DNA from 3 places in the Streptomyces sp. NPDC013187 genome. Region 1 is predicted to be linked to each of the others. Evidence: riboswitches for the same ligand, from Rfam matches in the RefSeq annotation. Region 1 holds a riboswitch; each other region holds the start of a gene.
What was found. Region 1 has a riboswitch for thiamine pyrophosphate ahead of ACFY5B_RS27050 (thiamine ABC transporter substrate binding subunit). Riboswitches for the same ligand answer to the same signal wherever they lie in the genome.

Region 1 (3,267 bases):
GTCCCTGGGCCGTCCGAGGCCGACCAACGCTGACAGTCGGCACCCACAGGTGACCACCCCCACCCCACTCCGGCCTGGGCTCCCCGAGTTGATCTGCGACACTGGGAGGGTTATGCCTGCACCCGGAGAACTCACTTTCGTCGCCCCCCGCGGAGCCAAGAAGCCGCCGCGGCATCTTGCCGATCTCACTCCTGCCGAGCGCAAGGAGGCCGTTGCCGCGGTCGGGGAGAAGCCGTTTCGTGCCAAGCAGCTCTCGCAGCACTACTTCGCGCGGTACGCGCATGATCCGGAGCAGTGGACGGACATTCCGGCCGGTTCCCGGGGCCGGCTGCAGGAAGCCCTGCTGCCCGAGCTGATGACCGTCGTGCGGCATCTGTCGACCGACCAGGGCACCACCCGCAAGACCCTGTGGCGGCTGTTCGACGGGACGCTCGTCGAGTCCGTGCTGATGCGCTACCCCGACCGGGTGACCATGTGCATCAGCTCCCAGGCCGGGTGCGGGATGAACTGCCCGTTCTGTGCCACCGGGCAGGCGGGTCTCGACCGGAATCTGTCCACCGCCGAGATCGTGCACCAGATCGTCGACGGCATGCGGGCGCTGCGGGACGGCGAGGTCCCCGGCGGTCCCGCGCGGCTCAGCAACATCGTCTTCATGGGCATGGGCGAGCCGCTCGCCAACTACAACCGGGTCATCGGGTCCATCCGGCGGCTCACCGACCCCGAGCCCGACGGTCTCGGCCTGTCCCAGCGCGGCATCACCGTCTCCACCGTCGGCCTCGTCCCCGCCATCCACCGGTTCGCCGACGAGGGCTTCAAGTGCCGCCTCGCCATCTCGCTGCACGCGCCCGACGACGAGCTGCGCGACACCCTCGTCCCCGTGAACACGCGCTGGAAGGTGCGCGAGGTGCTCGACGCGGGCTTCGAGTACAGCGCCAAGTCCGGGCGCCGGCTGTCCATCGAGTACGCGCTGATCCGGGACATCAACGACCAGGCCTGGCGCGGTGACCGGCTCGGGCGGCTGCTCAAGGGCAAGCCCGTGCACGTGAACCTGATTCCGCTGAACCCGACGCCCGGGTCGAAGTGGACCGCCTCGCGGCCCGAGGACGAGAAGGCCTTCGTGGAGGCCATCGCCGCCCATGGTGTGCCGGTGACGATCCGGGACACCCGTGGTCAGGAGATCGACGGGGCGTGTGGTCAGCTCGCCGCGACCGAACGGTAGTCTGACCGTCGTCAGTACATCTTCATAAACGGCACCTTCACATCCACACCTGCATATTCCGACAGGGGAGCGCCACAGCGCTGAGAGTGCGGCACACGGCCGCAGACCCTCCGAACCTGGCCCAGGTCATTCTGGGTAGGGAGATCGGTCACCACTCGAGCTGTTGCGCCCTGCCCGGGACCCCCGAAAGTCCCGGGCAGGGCCGCGTCTTCTCCTGGTCACCCCAGGAGGAATCCAGTGAGCAACAACAAGAAGCGACTGACGGCCGTCGTCGTCGGGCTCGGCATGGCCGGCACGCTGGCCGCGTGCGGGTCGTCCGACGGCGGTCAGGGGTCCGGCGACTCCAAGACAGTGACGCTGGTCAGCCACGACTCGTGGGCCGCGTCCAAGGACGTCATCGCGGCCTTCGAGAAGCAGTCCGGCTACAAGGTAGACGTCCTGAAGGACGGCGACGCCGGGCAGGCCGTGAACAAGGCCATCCTGACCAAGGACAACCCGCAGGGCGACGTCTTCTTCGGCGTCGACAACACCCTGCTGTCCCGCGCCCTCGACAACGGCCTGTTCCAGTCGTACGAGGCGAAGGGGTCCGAGCAGATCAAGGCCGAGTACCGGGTCGACCAGGACAAGCACCGGGTCACGCCCATCGACACCGGCGACATCTGCGTCAACTACGACAAGAAGTACTTCGCCGACCACAAGCTGCGGCCGCCGCGGAGCTTCGACGACCTCGTCAAGCCGCAGTACAAGAACCTGCTCGTGACCGAGAACGCCTCCGCCTCCTCGCCCGGCCTCGGCTTCCTGCTCGGCACCGCCGCCGCGTACGGCGACGGGGGCTGGGAGGGCTACTGGAAGAAGCTCAAGGCCAACGGCGTCAAGGTCGTCGACGGCTGGGAGCAGGCCTACAACGAGGAGTTCTCCGGCTCCGCCGGCGGCAAGAAGGCCAAGGGCGACCGGCCGCTCGTCGTGTCGTACGCCTCCTCGCCGCCCGCCGAGGTCGTCTTCGCCGACCCCAAGCCGAGCACGGCGCCGACCGGCGTCGCCGAGGGCACCTGCTTCCGGCAGGTCGAGTACGCCGGACTGCTCGCCAACGCCGAGAACACCAAGGGCGGCAAGGCCCTCCTCGACTTCCTCATCAGCAAGAAGTTCCAGGAGGACATGCCGCTCAACATGTTCGTGTACCCCGTGACGGAGGGCGCCCAGGTGCCGCCGGAGTTCGTGAAGTACGGGCCGCAGGCGAAGGACCCGGAGACCATGGACCCGGCGAAGATCGCCGACCACCGTGACCAGTGGGTCAAGTCGTGGACCTCACTCGTACTGAAGTAGCCGCCCGGCGGCGGGGCGCGGCGGCGCGGTTCGGTCTGCTGGCCGTGCCCGTCGCGTTCTTCGCGGTCTTCTTCGCCTACCCCGTCGCCGCGATCGTGGCGCGCGGCCTCAAGACCGGCGGGACCTGGCACCTCGGGCGGATCGGGGAGGTGCTGGCACAGCCCGACGTCCGGCACGTGCTGTGGTTCACCACCTGGCAGGCGGTGGTCTCCACCGTGCTCACGCTGCTCGTCGCACTTCCCGGCGCGTACGTCTTCGCCCGCTTCGACTTCCCCGGCAAACAGATCCTGCGGGCGGTCGTGACCGTCCCGTTCGTGCTGCCGACGGTCGTCGTCGGTACGGCGTTCCTGGCGCTCGTCGGGCGGGGCGGGCTGCTCGACGAGCTGGGCGGCGTACGACTGGACACCACCGTGTGGGCGATCCTGCTCGCGCACGTCTTCTTCAACTACGCGGTCGTCGTCCGGACGGTCGGCGGGCTCTGGGCGCAGCTCGACCCGCGGCAGGCAGAGGCCGCGCGGATGCTCGGGGCGTCGCCGCTGAGGGCCTGGCGCCAGGTCACGCTGCCCGCGCTCGCCCCGGCCGTGGCCGCCGCCGCGCTGATGGTCTTCCTGTTCACCTTCACCTCCTTCGGTGTCGTGCAGATCCTCGGCGGCCCCACCTTCTCCACCCTGGAGGTGGAGATCTACCGGCAGACCTCCGAGATCTTCGACCTGTCCACGGCGGCC
Region 2 (3,267 bases), on a different contig from region 1:
GAGCCCGGAGCCGATCGGCGAGCCCAGCGGCATGATCGCGGCGCAGCCCGCGTCCTCCAGCTTCCGCGCGAGCACCGGATCGTCGTTGGTGTACGGCAGCACCGTGAACCCGTCGTCGACCAGGGTCTCGGCCGCCTCCAGCGTCTCGATCGGGTCCGGCAGCAGTGTGCGCTCGTCGGCGATGACCTCCAGCTTGACCAGGTCCGTGCCGAGGGCCTCGCGCGCCAGGCGGGCCGTGAGGACGGCCTCACCGGCGGTGAAGCAGCCCGCCGTGTTCGGCAGCACCCGGATACCGAGCCTGTCGAGTACGGACAGCACCGAGCCGTGCACCGAGGCGTTCACCCGGCGCATCGCGACCGTCGTCAGCTCCGTCCCGGACGCGACCAGCGACCGCTCCAGGACGTCGAGGCTGGGCGCCCCGCCCGTACCCATGATCAGACGGGACGTGAACGACGTACCACCGAGGACGAACGGATCGTCGGCCATGATCAGCCTCCCTGGACGGCGGTGAGGACTTCCACGCGGTCCCCCTCGGACAGGGGCGTGGAGGGCCACTGGGTACGCGGGACGACGGTTTCGTTGAGGGCGGCGGCCACGCCCGAGGGTGAGGCCGTGAGCGACCTCACCACGGTGTCCAGAGCCGTGCCGGGCCCGACGTCCCGGGGCTCGCCGTTGACGGAGATGTTCATGCGGGCTGCTCCGTGAGTGCGGTGGCGGGGCTGAAGCGCTTCGGGGTGAAGGGGCGTGCCTCCTCGGGGAGTTCGCCCGTCGCCAGGACGTGCGCCATGGCGTCACCGGTCACCGGGGTGAGCAGGACGCCGTTGCGGTAGTGCCCGGTGGCCAGCAGCAGCCCCTCCAGACCGGTGGGTCCGAGCAGGGGCGCGTTGTCGGGGGAGCCGGGCCGCAGCCCGGCCCTGGTCTCGGTGAGCGGCAGCTCGGTGATGCCCGGGACCAGCTCGTGCGCGTCCCGCAGCAGCTCGTACACGCCGCCCGCGGTCACGGTGGTGTCCCAGCCCAGCTCCTCGCTGGTGGCCCCGACGACCAGTTCGCCGCTCGCACGCGGCACCAGGTAGACGTGGCTGCCGCGCACGACCGCGCGCACGGTCCGGCTCAGGAACGGCCCGTGCCGCTGCGGCATGGTCAACCGCAGAACCTGCCCCTTCACCGGCCGCACCGGAGGCAGCACGTCCTCCGGGACGCCGGCGAGCCGCCCGCTCAGACTGCCCCCGGCGAGCACCACCTGCCCGGCGGCGGCCTCGGTCCCGTCGGCCAGGACGGCACCCGTGGCCCGGTCCCGGACGACGGTCAGCCGCTCCGCCCACGTCGGGTGGAAGACCACGCCCGCCCGCTCGCACGCGGCGAGAAGGGCCCCGGCCAGCCGCCGGGGGTCGATCTGGTGATCGCCGTCGACCCGCAGCCCGCCGCGCACGCCCGGCGCGAGCATCGGCTCCAGGCGCCGGCAGTCGCGCCCGGACAGCCACTGCGACTCCAGCCCCGACTGCTGCTGCAGGGCGTGCAGTTCGCGCAGGTGGGCCCGGTCGTCGGCGTCCAGGGCCACGGCGAGCGTGCCGCAGCGGCGGTAGCCGAGGTCCCGGCCGGTCACCTCGGTGAGTTCGGCGGCGAAGTCCGGGTACCGCCGGGCGGAGGCGAGGTTCAGACCGAGCAGGGTCTGCTCGCCGTAGTGCAGCTCCGTGACGGCGGCCAGCATGCCGGCGGCGACCTGCGCGGCCCCGCCGCCCGGCTCGGGGTCCACGACGGCCGTGGCGAACCCCCGTTGCGCGGCCCGCCAGGCCGTGACCAGGCCGATGATCCCGCCCCCGATGACCAGGACGTCCGACGATGCGGACGTGGATGTGGACGTAGGCGACATGGGCGTCCAGCCCCTCCCTTCGCCGGCATGACCCGGATCAGGTTCGTACGGTCGGAGGCCGCCAGCCTCCCTCTCAGCCCGGTGCGTCCGGGCTCCCGCGAGTGCTTTACGTTGGCCACCCTAGCCCGATGCCCGGTCCCGCAGTAAGGGAGCCTCAGCCCATGGCCCGATCCCTCGACGGTCTCGTCCTCGCCCCGGTCGCCGACCAGGCACCGGGCCAGGTGGGGACCCGCACCCGGTTCACGTACCACGAGCGGGAGGGCGAGATCTGGGCCGAGTACACGGGCGGCGACGTCGTACGCGGGCACCTCGTGGGTACCCGGGAAGGTGACCGGCTGGACTTCCGGTACGTCCAGCTCAAGCGGGACGGCACCACCTCCTCGGGGCACTGCGTCTCGGCGGTCGTGGAGCTGCCCGACGGGCGGGTGCGGCTGGAGGAGACCTGGGAGTGGGAGTCCCAGCGGGGCAACGGCACGAGCGTTGTGGAGCAGGTCACGGCGCATGAGCACTGACTGACAGAACGTCAGGTGTCTATGGTGATCAGGTGAGCGAGCAGACGCAGGAACCAGGTCCGTCCGCACCGCGGCGCGTCGTCGTGGCGGGTGCGGGCATGGCCGGGGTGCAGACCGCCGTAGCCTTGCGCGAGCAGGGCTTCACCGGCGACGTGATCCTCATCGGCGCCGAACCCCACCAGCCTTACGATCGGCCCCCGTTGTCCAAGGCCGTTCTGCTCGGCAAGTCCGAGGGATCCGCCTTCGACGTCGACTTCGAAGCCCTCGGCATCGAACTGCGGCTCGGCTGCGAGGTGCTGGGCCTGCGCCCCGCCGACCACGAGCTGGACACCGAGGGCGGGCCCGTGCCGTACGACGTCCTCGTGGTCGCGACCGGCGCGGAACCCGTCCGGCTGCCCGGCACCGAGGGCGTGCCGGGTGTGCACCTGCTGCGCACCCTGGACGACGCCGAGCGGTTGCGGCCGGTGCTGGCCCGTCAGCACGACATCGTGGTCGTCGGCGCGGGCTGGATCGGTGCGGAGTTCGCCACCGCGGCGCGCGAGGCGGGCTGCGCGGTGACCGTCGTAGAGGCCGCCGAACGCCCGCTCGCCGGGGCGCTGCCCGCCGAGGTCGCCGCCCCCATGGCCGGCTGGTACGCCGACGCGGGCGCGGCCTTGCGGACGCACGCGCGCGTGGAGCGCGTCGAACCCGGTGTCGTCGTCCTCGACGACGGCTCGCGGCTGCCCGCGGGCGCGGTCGTCGTCGGCATCGGCGCCCGCCCCGCCACGGCCTGGCTGGCCAGCTCCGGGATCGAGCTGGGCACCCACGGCGAGATCGAGGCCGACGAGCATCTGCGCACGGCCGTGCCGGATGTGTACGCGGTCGGCGACTGCGCCTCCTTCCCCT
Region 3 (3,267 bases), on a different contig from region 1:
TCCTGCGAGATCTTCATGCTGCAGAACTTGGGACCGCACATCGAGCAGAAGTGAGCCGTCTTGGCGGGCTCCGCGGGCAGGGTCTCGTCGTGGAACTCCCGTGCCGTGTCCGGGTCGAGGGCCAGGTTGAACTGGTCCTCCCACCGGAACTCGAAACGAGCGTCCGACAGCGCGTCGTCCCACTCCTGCGCACCCGGGTGGCCCTTGGCGAGGTCGGCTGCGTGGGCGGCGATCTTGTAGGTGATCACGCCGGTCTTGACGTCGTCACGGTTCGGCAGACCCAAGTGCTCCTTGGGCGTGACGTAACACAGCATCGCCGTGCCCCACCAGGCGATCATCGCGGCACCGATGCCGGAGGTGATGTGGTCGTACGCCGGGGCGACGTCCGTGGTCAGCGGGCCGAGCGTATAGAACGGAGCTTCATCGCAGATCTCCTGCTGAAGGTCGATGTTCTCCTTGATCTTGTGCATCGGGACGTGGCCCGGGCCCTCGATCATGGTCTGAACGTTGAAACGCTTCGCGATCCGGTTGAGTTCCCCGAGCGTGCGCAACTCCGCGAACTGCGCCTCGTCGTTGGCGTCCGCGATCGATCCGGGCCTGAGGCCGTCCCCGAGCGAGTACGTGACGTCGTACGCGGCGAGGATCTCGCAGAGCTCCTCGAAGTTCTCGTACAGGAACGACTCCTTGTGGTGCGCGAGGCACCAGGCCGCCATGATCGAGCCGCCCCGGGAGACGATGCCGGTCTTGCGGTTCGCCGTGAGCGGCACGTACGGCAGGCGTACACCCGCGTGGACCGTCATGTAGTCCACGCCCTGCTCGGCCTGTTCGATGACCGTGTCCTTGTAGATCTCCCAGGTCAGCTCCTCGGCCCGGCCGTCGACCTTTTCCAGGGCCTGGTAGAGCGGCACGGTGCCGATGGGCACGGGGGAGTTGCGCAGCACCCACTCGCGGGTGGTGTGGATGTTGCGGCCGGTGGACAGGTCCATGACCGTGTCGGCGCCCCAGCGGGTCGCCCAGGTCATTTTCTCGACCTCCTCCTCGATGGAGGAGGTCACCGCCGAGTTGCCGATGTTGGCGTTGACCTTCACCAGGAATCGCTTGCCGATGATCATCGGCTCGATCTCCGGGTGGTTGACGTTGGCCGGCAGCACGGCCCGACCTGCGGCGATCTCGTCGCGGACCACCTCGGGCGAGACGTTCTCCCGGATGGCCACGTACTCCATCTCGGGCGTGATCTCGCCGCGGCGGGCGTACGCGAGTTGGGTGACCGCCTCTCCGCCCCTGCCGCGGCGCGGCTGGCGGGGCCGGCCGGGGAAGACCGCGTCCAGGTTGCGGAGACCGCCACGGGGCGAGGTGTGCTTGATGCCGTCGTCCTCGGGACGGACGGGGCGGCCCGCGTACTCCTCGGTGTCGCCGCGGGCGATGATCCAGTTCTCGCGCAGCGGCGGCAAACCCCTGCGGACGTCGGTGTCGACGAGTGGATCGGTGTAGGGGCCCGACGTGTCGTACAGCGTGACCGCCTGGCCGTTGGTGAGGTGCACCTGACGGACCGGCACGCGCAGGTCGGGGCGGGTGCCCTCGATGTACGCCTTGTGCCAGCCGATGGACTTCCCGGCCTCCTGGGACGTCTCGTCCTGAACGGAGGCAGGCGTGCGTGCGTCCTTGTTGGTCATGAGACCTACTCCCTACGCCGGCATTACCCGGTAACAGGTTCGGCGGTCGACGCAGCGGTTTCCGTCCGGCGATGCTTCGTGTGAAACATCACTCGACTCCAGCGATGTTTCATGTGAAACATCGCTGGGACGGAGGTCAGCGCCCTCTCAGCCCGGTGCTCCGAGCTCCCGCGTGTACAAAAGGTGCCCCCACGCTAGCGGCAATTCTGGCGCGGTGAACAGAGGGCCCCCCTCGTTCTTGCGATGATCGGGCGGTGACCACGACGCAGCGTTCCTCCTTCCCACCGCCCGAGCCGCCCCGCGGATCCGGCGCCGGAAACGGCAACGGCCGTGGTGACGGCCATGATTTCGCCGCCGGGGCCGGACAGGGACCCGCCAGGGGGCAGGAACCGGCCAGAGAGCAGGGGCCGGCCAGGAGACAGAGCCCTGAGCTCGGGTACGGGCGGGACGCGGGGTTCGGTCCTGGTGACCCCGGTGGGTATGGGCCGGGCTCCGGCGGCGGCCGGGGCACCGGTTATCCCCGCGGTCATGCGGACCACAGTGGTCCCCTCGGTGGGCAGGGCTCCGGACCTGGCACCGGTGGCGGGTACGGATCAGGCCCCAGCGGAGGCGGCGGTCACGGCCACGGCGGAGGCGCCGGGGACGGCCCCGGTCCCGGCGGAGGCAACGAACAGGGTCACGGTCAGGGCGGAGGCGACGGGCACGGCCCCGGTTCCGGCTCGGGTGGCGGGCACGGGCATTCTCACAGTCACGGCCCGGCCACCCCGGTCTCCCTGCATCTGCGCAAGGTCATCGCGGCGATCCTGATCCCGTTCGCCGCTGCCGTGCTGGTCGGTCTCGCCGTGCTGTGGCCGGGCGGCGCTCCGGCGCACGAGCGCACCGGCGTCGGTTTCGACCGGCAGACGCAGGACGCCACGGTCACCAAGGTGGTCGAAGTGAGCTGTAAGGAGGCCGGCGCTTCGGGCGTGCCGCCGACCGGTGACACCTCCACGGCCGAGGGTTCCTCCGCGGTGCAGGAGGAGAAGGGCACCTGCAAGCGGGCGACGATCCGGGTCGACAGCGGTGACGACAAGGGCCGTACGTTCACCGAGATCGTCCAGCCCGACCAGTCCCGCCAGCTGCACGAGGGCCAGGAGGTCGTGGTCGCCTACGAGCCCTCGGCGCCGAAGGACCTGCAGTACTCGGTCACCGACATCAACCGCCGTCTGCCCATGGCCCTGCTCGCGGGCATCTTCGCCCTGGCCGTGGTGGTCGTCGGGCGGATGCGGGGTGTCATGGCGCTGGTCGCCCTGGCCATCAGCTTCATGGTGCTGAACTTCTTCATCCTGCCCGCGATCCTGCAGGGCTCCAACCCGCTGGTCGTGGCGGTGGTCGGCGCGAGCGCCATCATGCTCATCGCCCTGTACCTGTGTCACGGTCTGTCCGCCCGGACGTCCGTGGCGGTGCTCGGCACCCTCATCTCGCTGCTGCTGATCGGCATCCTCGGCTCGGTGTTCATCGACTGGGCCGCCCTGAGCGGGAACACCGACGACAACACCGGGCTGATCCACGGCCTCTACCCGACGATCGACATGAGCGGTCTGCTGCTGGCCGG

Region 2: another riboswitch for thiamine pyrophosphate. It lies ahead of thiO (glycine oxidase ThiO); the one in region 1 lies ahead of ACFY5B_RS27050 (thiamine ABC transporter substrate binding subunit).
Region 3: another riboswitch for thiamine pyrophosphate. It lies ahead of thiC (phosphomethylpyrimidine synthase ThiC); the one in region 1 lies ahead of ACFY5B_RS27050 (thiamine ABC transporter substrate binding subunit).

Annotation. Positions count from the first base shown of each region.
Region 1 covers NZ_JBIBAF010000013.1:121,475-124,741, reverse strand. Annotated here, with positions in the region: gene rlmN (23S rRNA (adenine(2503)-C(2))-methyltransferase RlmN) at 113-1,219, shown strand; TPP riboswitch at 1,273-1,379, shown strand; gene ACFY5B_RS27050 (thiamine ABC transporter substrate binding subunit) at 1,505-2,542, shown strand; gene ACFY5B_RS27045 (ABC transporter permease) at 2,518-3,267, shown strand, end outside.
Region 2 covers NZ_JBIBAF010000007.1:52,360-55,626, forward strand. Annotated here, with positions in the region: gene ACFY5B_RS15890 (thiazole synthase) at 1-486, opposite strand, end outside; gene thiS (sulfur carrier protein ThiS) at 489-689, opposite strand; gene thiO (glycine oxidase ThiO) at 686-1,870, opposite strand; TPP riboswitch at 1,868-1,979, opposite strand; gene ACFY5B_RS15905 (hypothetical protein) at 2,032-2,382, shown strand; gene ACFY5B_RS15910 (NAD(P)/FAD-dependent oxidoreductase) at 2,415-3,267, shown strand, end outside.
Region 3 covers NZ_JBIBAF010000001.1:485,771-489,037, reverse strand. Annotated here, with positions in the region: gene thiC (phosphomethylpyrimidine synthase ThiC) at 1-1,673, opposite strand, end outside; TPP riboswitch at 1,666-1,855, opposite strand; gene ACFY5B_RS02295 (YibE/F family protein) at 1,928-3,267, shown strand, end outside.